Regions from separate parts of the Magnetovibrio sp. genome, predicted to be linked through region 1. Evidence: riboswitches for the same ligand, from Rfam matches in the RefSeq annotation. Region 1 holds a riboswitch; the other holds the start of a gene.
The links. A riboswitch is a leader RNA that binds a small molecule or an ion and turns the genes downstream of it on or off. The one in region 1 is predicted to bind S-adenosylmethionine.
Positions count from the first base shown of each region.

Region 1 (5,604 bases):
TCGACGCGCCACACGCCGGGGATCGAGGTCTCGCGCACATGGCTTTCGCCCATGATCGATAGCACAGCATGCACTTCACCGTCGCCGAGCACCTCGTTGAGGATACGGTCATCGCCGGGCGCGAACGGAATGGCGCCGAGGTCGATGACGCATTCCGTGCCGCTTTCGAGCAGTTTGGTCAGTGCGTGTTTGATTTCATGCAGGACCGGCGAGGCGTTACCCGTCGCCACAAACGACAGCACGTCGTCGATGGCGTCGCCGACGGACTCACCGCCCAAGGGCGATGCTTTGGTACTTGATGTGTTGCAATCCATGGGTGACGATCCCCTAAAACGAAACCCGTGACTCCCCCAATTGCTAAGTCTAGACCAAAGACAATTGTCTGGCAATTTATTCACAAAAAAATAACGTAAATTCTTAAGGGGAATCTAAATTAGATTATCGGTATGTTCTAATTTAAGTGATTTTCCAGGAAGCTAGCAGGCTTTGGATGGCGTCTGCAGCCTTGGGAACGGCAGATTTGACGGCGGGGGTTAAATTCTCTCCGACCGTGAGCACGGCGGGCTGGATTCCCACCAACGCACGGCATTCGGGAACCGCTTCACGCAGGCGTAAGCCGTCGAGGATGTCGTCGAGGCCGATATCGTGCGGGCTACGGCCGCGATGACGCAGGAAATAGTCCATGTCCTCGCCCTCGAAGACCTGCACCGCGCCGGGTTCGCGGTCGAGAAGAGCGGCGTCCACCACGATCATGGCGTCGGCGTCTTCCATGTCGATGAGCAATGTCAGGCCCATGGTGCCGCCGTCCATGAGTTTCAGGTGGGCGGTGCTGACAGGGGGATTTTCGCGCAGATGTTCGACCACATGCACGCCCACGCCTTCGTCGGTCAGCAAGATATTGCCGAGCCCGAGAATCAAAATCGTGTCTTCACTTGTCACCATGGCGGCGAGCATACATAGTTCTGGGTACGGAACCAATGAAAAGGACGTGACGGTTTTATGTGTTTGACGGTGCCTATGAAAATCGAAGCCATCGAAGGCCAACGCGCGCGCTGCACCGCCTTGGGCGAAGAGCGTTGGGCAGATCTGACGTTGATGGCCGACGCGCCGCCGAAGGTGGGCGAATACATCATCGTGCACATGAAATTCGCCCAGCGCGTGGTGGCGGAAGACGAGGCGTTGAAGTCTTACGAGTTGTTCGGCGAAATCCTCGACGCCCTCGACCAAGCGGGTTGACGCTTTGATGACGACGACCATGCATCAAGGTCCCAAACACATTATCGGTATCGTCGGGTGGAGCGGCAGCGGCAAGACCACCTTGCTGTCGGATTTGATTCCGGTTCTGACAGAGCGGGGCTACACGGTTTCGACCATGAAGCACACCCATCACGATTTCGACATGGACCGCCCGGGCAAGGACAGCTATCGCCATCGCGAAGCCGGTGCGAAAGAGGTCTTGCTGACCTCACGTAAACGCTGGGCGTTGCTGCACGAATTGCGCGACGAGCCGGAATATGAAATCGACGCCTTGATCGCGCAAATGGCTGCGGTGGACATCTTGTTGATCGAAGGCTTCAAGTCCCATAAGTATCCAAAAATCGAGGTCAATCGACCATCGCGCGGCAAAGACCTGTTGTGCCTGACGGACGACAGCGTGGTCGCGGTGGCGACGGACGATAGGTTCGATGGGGTGGGCGTGGTGCAGATCGACCTCAACGACGTCGAGGCGGTGGCGGATTATATCGTCAGCTATCTAAGGCTCGAAGCATAACGCCCCGCACCAGGGCCCGATGTTGAGGGTAGGGTGCGCGCATCGCGTCTTTGAGACGCCCATGTGAGCCGTTATCCGCAGCTCAGTGATATGTGCCTTCGTTCAGGCGCCCTTGGATCTCACGCATAACGCCGTGCCAGGAATTGTCACGGCAAACGCGAAGGGCATCTTCTACACCCAAATGAAGGACCAAGTTGTCCGCAAAGAGGGCGATTTCGTTGCCCGTGTCCTCACGGACTTTCAGGTCGTGCCTCATGGTGGCCTCCTTAAGTCCTTCGGCCGTTCTTGGCCGAGGTCCAGTATGGCCTGCAAAACCTTTCCATGAGTTTAAGAGATCTGAAAATTATCGTTTGGATTCAATGTGCGAATCGAGGCTTTGCGAATTGTTTACATCTTGAACGACAAGATGAGCGTTCCCCAGACGGTAAGAAGGAATCGAGCGATGACCTTAAAAACCGACGGCGACGATTTTTGGGACCGCGTCGAGCATGATATGCGGGTCACACAGCCGACCAGCTATTATCTACACGCCTTGATGATGCGCATCGGCATCGTGGCGGTGTTGTTCACCGCCGTGTATCTGGTTTTGGGCACCTTGTTGGAACCGGCGCGGGGGTATTTTCTGTCCAACATCGAGCTGAAAATTCATCCCATTTACTGGGCGCTCGCCGGGGTTCTGTTCATTCTCGGCGGTGCATTTCTGCGTTTCCGCGCCATGGGGCCGATCATCGAAAAGCTTAAAAATGAACCCTAGATGCAATAAAAACAAAATTATAATGTATATTAAAAATAAAGAACATAAAAATATGATTCAATAGTTGACTTAAACACAGCATACGTGTTTTATAAGCGCCATCGGGTTGGTTCGGCCCGGGGAGTGGTGTGGTGCACCATGCCCAAATCGACCCGCGGTGATTTGAGGGGGCAGCTTGCGACCGCGTGAACAAATCGAGGCTAAAGCGCCGCGGAACGGGGTTTCGCGGGTCCATTTTGACCAGAGGCGGGTACACCGATGCATACGATCAACCCACGTTCACACTTCCGAATGTCCATTTCACCTGAGTTTGCGCTGTGTAAGTGAGCGACGGCCGTTAAGGCCTTCGCGCACCTGATCTCAGCTTAAGACGATTTTTGCCGGGCCGTTTATGGCGGTCCGAAGAGGGGACACGTGTGTCCTCGGCTCAAAGGGATGAAATGATGACCGACCAACACCTCAATACCGATTTTGACGATTTCGCCAGCCAGGACTTGGCTTCCGAGAGCGATATCGGCGCGTTTCGCGCCGGCATCGCACACTACATCAACGGCGATTGGGCCGAAGACCGATGGAAGACCTTTCGCTTGCGTTTCGGCATTTACGAACAGCGTCAGGCGGGCGAACACATGATGCGCATCAAACAACCGGGCGGACGGGTCAGCCTGGACCAAGCGCGCACCATCGCACAAGCTAACGCGGCGTTCGGCGGCGGCGACATCCACATCACCACCCGCCAAGGGGTGCAGTTGTACTTCATCGCGCTGAAGAATTTGGCGCCTTTGATCGAAAGCCTCAATGTCGGCGGCGTCAGCACCCGCGAAGCGTCCGGCAATACCTTTCGCGCCATTGTCGCTTGCCCCCAGGCCGGGTTCTGCGGATCTGAACTGACCGACGCGGCCGAGGTGGCGGGGCGTTTGAGCCGATCTTGGCTGCGCCATCCCTTAACCCAGCACATGCCGCGCAAGCTCAAGACCACGGTGTCGGGTTGCGGTCACGATTGCGGTCTCAGCGCCATTGACGATCTGGGGTTCATCGCCACCCAGCGAGACGGCCAAAACGGTTTTCGCGTGGTGGCGGGCGGCGGCCTCGGCGCGCAGCCTTCCGTGGCGGTCGAACTGTTCGATTTCGTCACGGAAGATGCCTTGCCGATCGTTCAAGAAGCCGTGGCGCGGATTCATCAGGCGCATTCGTCGCGCGAGGATAAAAACCGCGCGCGGGTGAAATTCCTGGTCAAGCGGTTCGGCGCGGAGGAGTTCGTGCGCTTGGTGCACGAACAGTTCGACGCCATCCGCGATTGGCAACGGCGCGCATGGACGGGTGTGCGATGGCGCGATGGCGGCGATACATCGGGCGCGGACGTGCGCATCGAAGTGCCGCTCGGCTGGTTGACCTCGCAGCAGCTGGAAAAGCTTGCCGACCGTGCTGAAACCGCCGGTGCACGTGAGCTGCGCCTGGGGCGCGACCAAAACATCGTCGCTGTGGGGCTGCATCGCGAGCACGTCGCGGATTTCATTTCCGCCGTGCGCAACCTCGGCCTCGACGCCAGCGGTCGCGCGCATGCCTTGAGCGATTTGGTGTCGTGCCCCGGCACCTACACCTGCGCCATCGGCATCACCGACAGTCACGCATTGGCGGAAAGTTTGGTGGACGCGGGGCCGGAATTCGACGGTTTGGATGCGTTGCGGTTGCGCATATCCGGATGCCACAATTCCTGCGGTCACCACCACATCGCCGACATCGGCCTGCACGGCATTGCCAAGAAGATCGGCGGCAAGCCCGCGCCGCATTACCAGATTCATCTGGGTGGGCAGGCGGACCGTCACGGCGTGCTCGGCCCGATTATACCGGCGCGGCGTGCGAAAAAGGCCGTGCTGCTGTTGATGCAGGCGATCCAGGCCACCAAGAGGGCTGACGAAACCGTGCGCGGGTGGGCCGAACGGCTGGGGCAGGAGCAGATCAAAACCATCCTTGCCCCGGTGCTGAGTATCGCAGACGGCCAAGCGGCGGCGCTGCGTCTCGACGTCGCCAGCGACACCTTGTTCGTGCCGCCCGCAACCTCCACCGGCGAATGCGCGGCGGGGGCGATGGTTGCGGAACATTTGTCCGATCTCGCCCGGGTGGCGCGTCAAGACGTGGTCCGCGCCGTGGCTGCGCGTCAGCGTGACCAAGCCGTGGTCCACGTTCATGAGGCTTTGCGTCTGCCCGCGCAACGCTTGCTGACCATCGCGGGTATCGCCCCGGAGCAACCCACGGCGGATCTGATCGACGCCATCCGTCAACAATGGTCGCAAAATGCGACCCTGCAATCGGGGTTGAAGGATGTCGTCGCGGCCGAGCAGCAGGTCTTGGCGGGCGGTGAACCGGGAGACGCGTTGGCGGCGTTGCAGGCGTGGCAACGGGTTGCCGACGACGAGGTCGAACGGATTTTATCCGCGGTGCCGGGCTTCATTGCAGGTCCGGGATTTTTTGCGGGGGCGGCCCAATGAACACGGCACTCAAGAGCCATTTTCTGCGGCTGTGGCAAAAACGTGGGCTGGAAGGTTTGGCGTTGCTGCGCGCCGTGCTGGCACCCGATACCGGGTTGAAGGTCGCGGTGTCGTCGTCGTTCGGTGCGGAATCCGCGGTGCTGTTGGACTTGGTGGCGCAAGTCGATGCCGCCACCCCGGTGCTCACCGTCGACACCGGAAAACTATTCGACGAAACGGTGGCCTATCGCGAACGGCTGGTCGATCACTTTGGGCTTTCGGACGTGCGTGTCTTACAGCCGTCCGACACCCTGGTCGCCAGCGCCGACCCCGACGGTTTGCTGCACCAAGACGACCCCGATGCGTGCTGCCAGGTGCGCAAGGTCATGCCCCATGCGGCTGCGGCGGCGGACTTCGATGTGTTGATCACCGGGCGCAAGCGTTTTCATGGCGGCGCGCGCGGCGCGCTTGCGCCCGTGCACAAAGAAGGCCTGCACCTCAAGGTCAATCCGTTGGCGTCGTGGGGCGAAATCGACATTGAAACGGCGTTCGTCGATCGAGCGCTGCCCCGTCACCCTTTGGTTGCTGCGGACTACCGCTCCATCGGCTGC
Region 1 is NZ_DATCTF010000009.1:64,178-69,781, reverse strand. It holds gene VIN96_RS04695 (hydrogenase expression/formation C-terminal domain-containing protein) at 1-314, opposite strand, end outside; gene VIN96_RS04690 (hydrogenase maturation protease) at 457-942, opposite strand; gene VIN96_RS04685 (HypC/HybG/HupF family hydrogenase formation chaperone) at 1,000-1,236, shown strand; gene mobB (molybdopterin-guanine dinucleotide biosynthesis protein B) at 1,244-1,771, shown strand; gene VIN96_RS04675 (hypothetical protein) at 1,854-2,027, opposite strand; gene VIN96_RS04670 (hypothetical protein) at 2,214-2,525, shown strand; SAM riboswitch at 2,670-2,749, shown strand; gene VIN96_RS04665 (nitrite/sulfite reductase) at 2,969-5,014, shown strand; gene VIN96_RS04660 (phosphoadenylyl-sulfate reductase) at 5,011-5,604, shown strand, end outside.

Region 2 (5,604 bases), on a different contig from region 1:
AATCGATGTAGGTCCGAACGCTTCTGCGGTCGTACGCTTCGTCCGCGCGCACGGAAGAAACAAAACTGGCGCTGAACAAGACCGCAATCAATGCGGCGATGGACAAGGCGCGAAACGGGGTCGGCAGGGATTTCAGGACGGGCATTTGAACCTCACGAACATGAACGTCCTTAAATTCATACCCACCCAGGGCGGAACAGTCCAGACACACTTCGCCCTGTCGTTGCAAGCAGAGTATATGTTCGCGCCTTTTCTGTCAAGGATTTTTTACCTATTTTCGTTTTCCCCCGCACCCCCGCGCGCAAAAACACCGCCCAGCGCGTTGGCATGGGCGGCGTTTTTTTTCGATGCGAAGATGCAGACGGTTAAGCCGCCGTGCCGCCGACGGTGAGGTTTTCGATGCGCATGGTCGGCTGACCGACGCCGACCGGCACGCTCTGGCCATCCTTGCCGCACATGCCGACACCGGTATCGAGCTTCATGTCGTTGCCGATCATGGTGACGCGCTTGAGGTCTTCCGGCCCGTTGCCGATCAATGTCGCGCCTTTGACCGGGGCGGCGATTTTACCGTCTTCGATCTTGTAGGCTTCGGTGCAGCTAAAGACATACTTGCCGGACGTGATGTCGACCTGACCGCCGCCGAAGTTGACCGCGTAAAGACCGTTTTTCACCGACTGAATAATTTCCTCAGGCTCCATATCGCCCCCCAACATATACGTGTTGGTCATGCGCGGCACCGGGGCATGGGCGTAGCTTTGACGGCGCCCGTTGCCGGTCGCCTCCATCCCCATCAGGCGCGCGTTCATGCGGTCTTGCATGAAGCCTTTGAGGATGCCGTCCTCAATCAGAACGGTGTTCGACGTCGGCGTGCCTTCGTCGTCGATGCTGAGCGAGCCGCGACGGTCCTGCATGGTGCCGTCGTCGACCACGGTGACGCCCTTGGCCGCAACGCGTTCGCCCAACAGGCCGGCGAACGCCGAGGTCTTTTTGCGGTTGAAATCGCCTTCCAAGCCGTGGCCCACCGCTTCGTGCAGCAACACGCCCGGCCAGCCGGGGCCGAGCACCACGGTCATTTCACCGGCCGGGGCGGGCACGCTATCCAAGTTCACGATGGCTTGGCGCAGGGCTTCGTCGGCGATGTTGGCCCAGTTTTCCGGGGTGATCCACTGCGCGTATTCGGCCCGGCCGCCCGCGCCGAACGAACCGCTTTCCATGCGCCCGTCCTGTTCCACCACCACCGAGACATTGATGCGTACCAGCGGGCGGATGTCCGCCGCGCTGTGGCCACCGGGGCGCAAAATCTCCACGGCCTGCCAGTTGCCTGCGAGCGAGACCGACACCTGTTTGACCCGCGGGTCCTTACCGCGCACATACGCGTCGATGTCGCCCAGCAGCTTGACCTTGGCGTCGAACGCCATGCCTTGCAGCGGGTTCATGTCGCCGTACAGTTTGACGTTGGTGCCCTTGGGGGCCTCGGCCAAGGTGCCGCCGTGACCGTTACAGACGGTCTTTACGGTTTGCCCGGCGCGCTTGATGGCGTCCTCAGACAATTCCGTCGCATGGGCATAGCCTGCCGTTTCGTCCGCCACCGCACGCAGGCCGAAACCTTGGGCGGTGTCGAAATTGGCCGACTTCAACTGGCCGTCGTCGAACAACAGGCTTTCGGATTGGCGGTATTCCAAAAACAGCTCGCCGTCGTCCGCCCCGCCGAGCGCCTCTTCGACAAGGCCGGTGACGCGGCCCCGGTCCATGCCGGTATGTTCGAAGAAAAGCTGATTGGTGGTCGCGGAATTGGACATGAGCGGTCTCCGTTAGATGTGCGCCTTCCCGTATGCCAGAGGGGGCGCGGCGCTGCAAGGGTCGCACCGCATATATAGGGTTTTAATCGCGCTTCGCCAGCGCAGGAAAATCTTGACGATTCGCGTCTGGTTCGACATGTTATGGCGTGAACTACGTGGTGATTTGGCCGGTCGGCTTGCGGCCACGTAAAACAATCCGCTAAAAGGCCGAAGCAACGGGAAAGCAAATGTAATGCCCTGGCCTTCGGTCCGGGCTTTTTTTTGTTTTTTTGAAGGATAACCGGAACATGCCCCAATCGAGCAACAGCAGCAACAAACCTGACACATCGTCTTGGCGTCCCGCCACCCAACAAGTGCGCGGCGGGCTGGAACGCACGCCCTACGGTGAAACCAGCGAGGCGTTGTTCCTGACGTCGGGTTATGTCTACGACAGCGCCGAACAGGCGGAACGGTCCTTCACCGGCGAGGAAGACCATTATGTTTATTCCCGTTACGGCAACCCGACGCTGAGCATCTTCGAAGAACGCCTTGCCGCCGTCGAAGGCGCGAAATTCTGCAAAGGCACCTCTAGCGGCATGGCCGCGGTGTTCGCCGCGCTGGCCGCGCATCTGAAAACCGGCGATCGCATCGTCGCCGCATCGGCGCTGTTCGGGGCGTGTTACCACGTGATCAACGCGATCTTGCCGCGTTGGGGCATCACCGCGGAATTCGTCGACGGCACCGATTTGAACGCTTGGGCCAAAGCACTAAGCACACCGGCGCAAGCCGTGTTCCTGGAAACGCCGTCCAACCCGGCGCTGTCGATCACCGACATCGCGGCGGTCTCGGACCTGGCGCATAAGGCCGGTGCACTGGTGGTGGTCGACAACGCCTTCGCCAGCACCGTGTTGCAGCATCCCCTTGAACTGGGCGCGGACGTGGTGACCTACAGCGCCACCAAACACATCGACGGCCAAGGCCGTTCGCTGGGCGGGGCGATCTTGTCCAACAACGAAGACTACATGGAAAATACCGTTGCGCCGTTCCTGCGCCAGACCGGCCCCAGCCTCAGCCCGTTCAACGCCTGGGTTCTGCTCAAAGGGCTGGAAACGGTCGAACTGCGCGTCACCCGCCAATGCGACAATGCACTCGCTGTGGCGGAATTCCTCAGCAGCCAAGACGCCATCGAACAGGTGATGTATCCGGGCCTCGCATCCCATCCCCAGCACGATCTGGCGATGAAGCAGATGTCCGGCCGTGGCGGCACCATCGTCGCGTTCAACGTCAAGGGCGGCAAGAACGCGGCGTTCAAGATCATGAACAAGCTGAGCATCATCGACATCTCCAACAACTTGGGCGACGTCAAAAGCCTGATCACCCACCCCGCCACCACCACCCATCAAAAGATGACCGTGGACGAGCAATTGGCGGCGGGCATCACGGCGGGCACCATTCGCTTGTCGGTGGGTATCGAGGATGTGCGCGACCTGATCGACGATCTGGCCCAAGCTTTGGCCTGATTTAGCCGCTAGGCCTTGGCGAACGGCGTTTAATCCCCTACATAGTCTGGGGACCACTTCCAAACTTTAAGGAACACGATGCCGGATTCCATCCAAGACAAGCTCAACCTGTTGCAAGACCTGATCAAGTCCGCCCAATCCCAAGGCGCGGACGCGGCGGACGCGCTGTTCGCCGAAGGCACGTCCCTGTCGCTGTCGTGGCGCATGGGCGAGGTCGAACAACTGGAACGTTCCGAAGGCATGGATTTGGGCCTGCGCGTGTTCGTCGGCAAATCCCAAGCCATCGTGTCGTCGTCCGACATCGGCAAGCGGGCATTAAGCGAATTGGTCGAACGCGCCGTCGCCATGGCCAAGTCGGTCCCCGAGGATCCCTTTGCGGGTTTGGCGGACCCCGACCAGCTGGCCACCGAGTTCACCGATTTCGACATGTTCGACCCGTCCGAGCCCAGCACCGACGAGCTGACCGAAGCCGCGCGCACCGCCGAAGAGGCGGGCTTGGCCGTGGCCGGCGTCAGCAATTCCGAAGGCGCGCACGCAAGCTTCAGCCAATCGTCCATCGCGTTCGCCGCGTCCAACGGGTTTGCGCACACCTATCAGCGCTCGCGCCACAGCCTCAGCGCGTCAATGTTGGCGGGCCAAGGCACCGGGATGGAACGCGATTACGATTACACCGGCGCTGTGTGGGCTGAAGACCTGCAAAGCCCGGAAGCCATCGGTCGCAGCGCGGGCGAACGCGCGGTCAAACGTCTCAACCCGAAAAAGGCCAAGACCCAGCAAGTGCCGGTGGTGTTCGACAACCGCGCCGCGCGCTCTCTGGTCGGGCATCTATCGAGCGCGATCAACGGCTCCTCCATCGCGCGTGGCACCTCGTTCCTCAAGGACAAAATGGGCCAAGACATCTTTGCGCCGGGCGTTACCATCGTCGACGACCCGCACCGCATCCGCGGCTTGCGCTCCGCCGCGTTCGACGACGAAGGCCTACCCACCCAACGGCGCAACGTCATCGACAACGGCAAACTGACCACGTGGTTCCTGGACCTGCGCTCGGCGCGCCAGTTGGGCCTGCAATCCACCGGCCACGCCGGACGCGGGGTATCGAGCCCGCCGTCGCCGGGGGCCTCGAACCTTTATCTGCAAGCGGGTTCGCTGTCGGTCGAAGACTTGATCAAAGACATCAAGGCCGGATTCTTGGTCACCGAGCTGATCGGCATGGGCGTCAACACCGTGACCGGCGACTATTCGCGCGGCGCCAGCGGCTTTTGGATCGAAAACGGTCAGATCGCCCACCCGGTGTCCGAAGTCACCGTGGCCGGACACTTGAGCGACATGTTCAAAAGCCTCACCCCCGCCGACGATCTTGAATTTCTCTACGGCGTCGACGCACCCACGGTGCGTATCGATGGCATGACGCTTGCGGGTTCCTAAGGCCGTCTCCTCGGGCAGGCTCTAAAGCTTTGGCTTGCCCCCGCACCGTGCTATGTTCCCGGCAGAGGAAAACCTGGGGATTCCCGACCGAAACAACGGCTTTAAGTGATCGCAACACGTGACGCATATTCCAACGCATATCCTGATGGCGCGCCTATGGCGTGAACACATTCGCGGCTATCTCGGCTGGTTGTTGCTGGCCTTGGTCTTCATGGGCGCGATGGCCGGGGCCACGGCGCTGAGTGCGTGGCTGATGAAACCTGTGGTCAACGAGATTTTCATCGCCCAAGATCGCAATATGTTGTGGATGATCGGCGCGGCGGTGCTCGGCACCTTCGCCGTCAAGGGGCTGTCCAACTATGCCCAGGCAACCATGATGGCGCACGTCGGCTTGAAGTTCGTCGCCGACATGCAAAATCGCCTCTACCATCATATGAGCTCCATGGACTTGAGCTTTTTTCACGACAATTCCACCGGCGCGCTGCTGTCGCGCTACACCATCGACGTGGGTTCGATGCGCGTCGCCGTGACCCACGGCATCACGGTGTTCGGCAAGGATCTGCTGTCGCTGATCGGTCTGGTGGCGGTGATGTTCATTCAGGACTGGGAACTGGCGCTGATCTCGTTCTTCGTCTTTCCCATCGCCATCATCCCGATCGCCAAGATCGGCCGACGCATGCGTAAAGTGACCATCAATGCCCAGGCCGAAACCGGCCAGTTGACCACCGCGTTGGAACAGACGTTCCAGGGCATCCGCGTGGTCAAGGCGTATTCGATGGAGCCTTACGAACGCGAGCGGGTCGCGGGCTTCGTCGAAAAGCTTTACCAACTGGCGTTCAAGCAGCTGCGCACCCGTGCGCTCTCCAGCCCGATTATGGAAA
Region 2 is NZ_DATCTF010000008.1:3,276-8,879, forward strand. It holds gene VIN96_RS04085 (hypothetical protein) at 1-145, opposite strand, end outside; gene tldD (metalloprotease TldD) at 366-1,799, opposite strand; SAM riboswitch at 1,945-2,022, shown strand; gene metZ (O-succinylhomoserine sulfhydrylase) at 2,087-3,298, shown strand; gene VIN96_RS04100 (TldD/PmbA family protein) at 3,377-4,723, shown strand; gene VIN96_RS04105 (ABC transporter ATP-binding protein) at 4,869-5,604, shown strand, end outside.
Region 2: another riboswitch for S-adenosylmethionine. It lies ahead of metZ (O-succinylhomoserine sulfhydrylase); the one in region 1 lies ahead of VIN96_RS04665 (nitrite/sulfite reductase).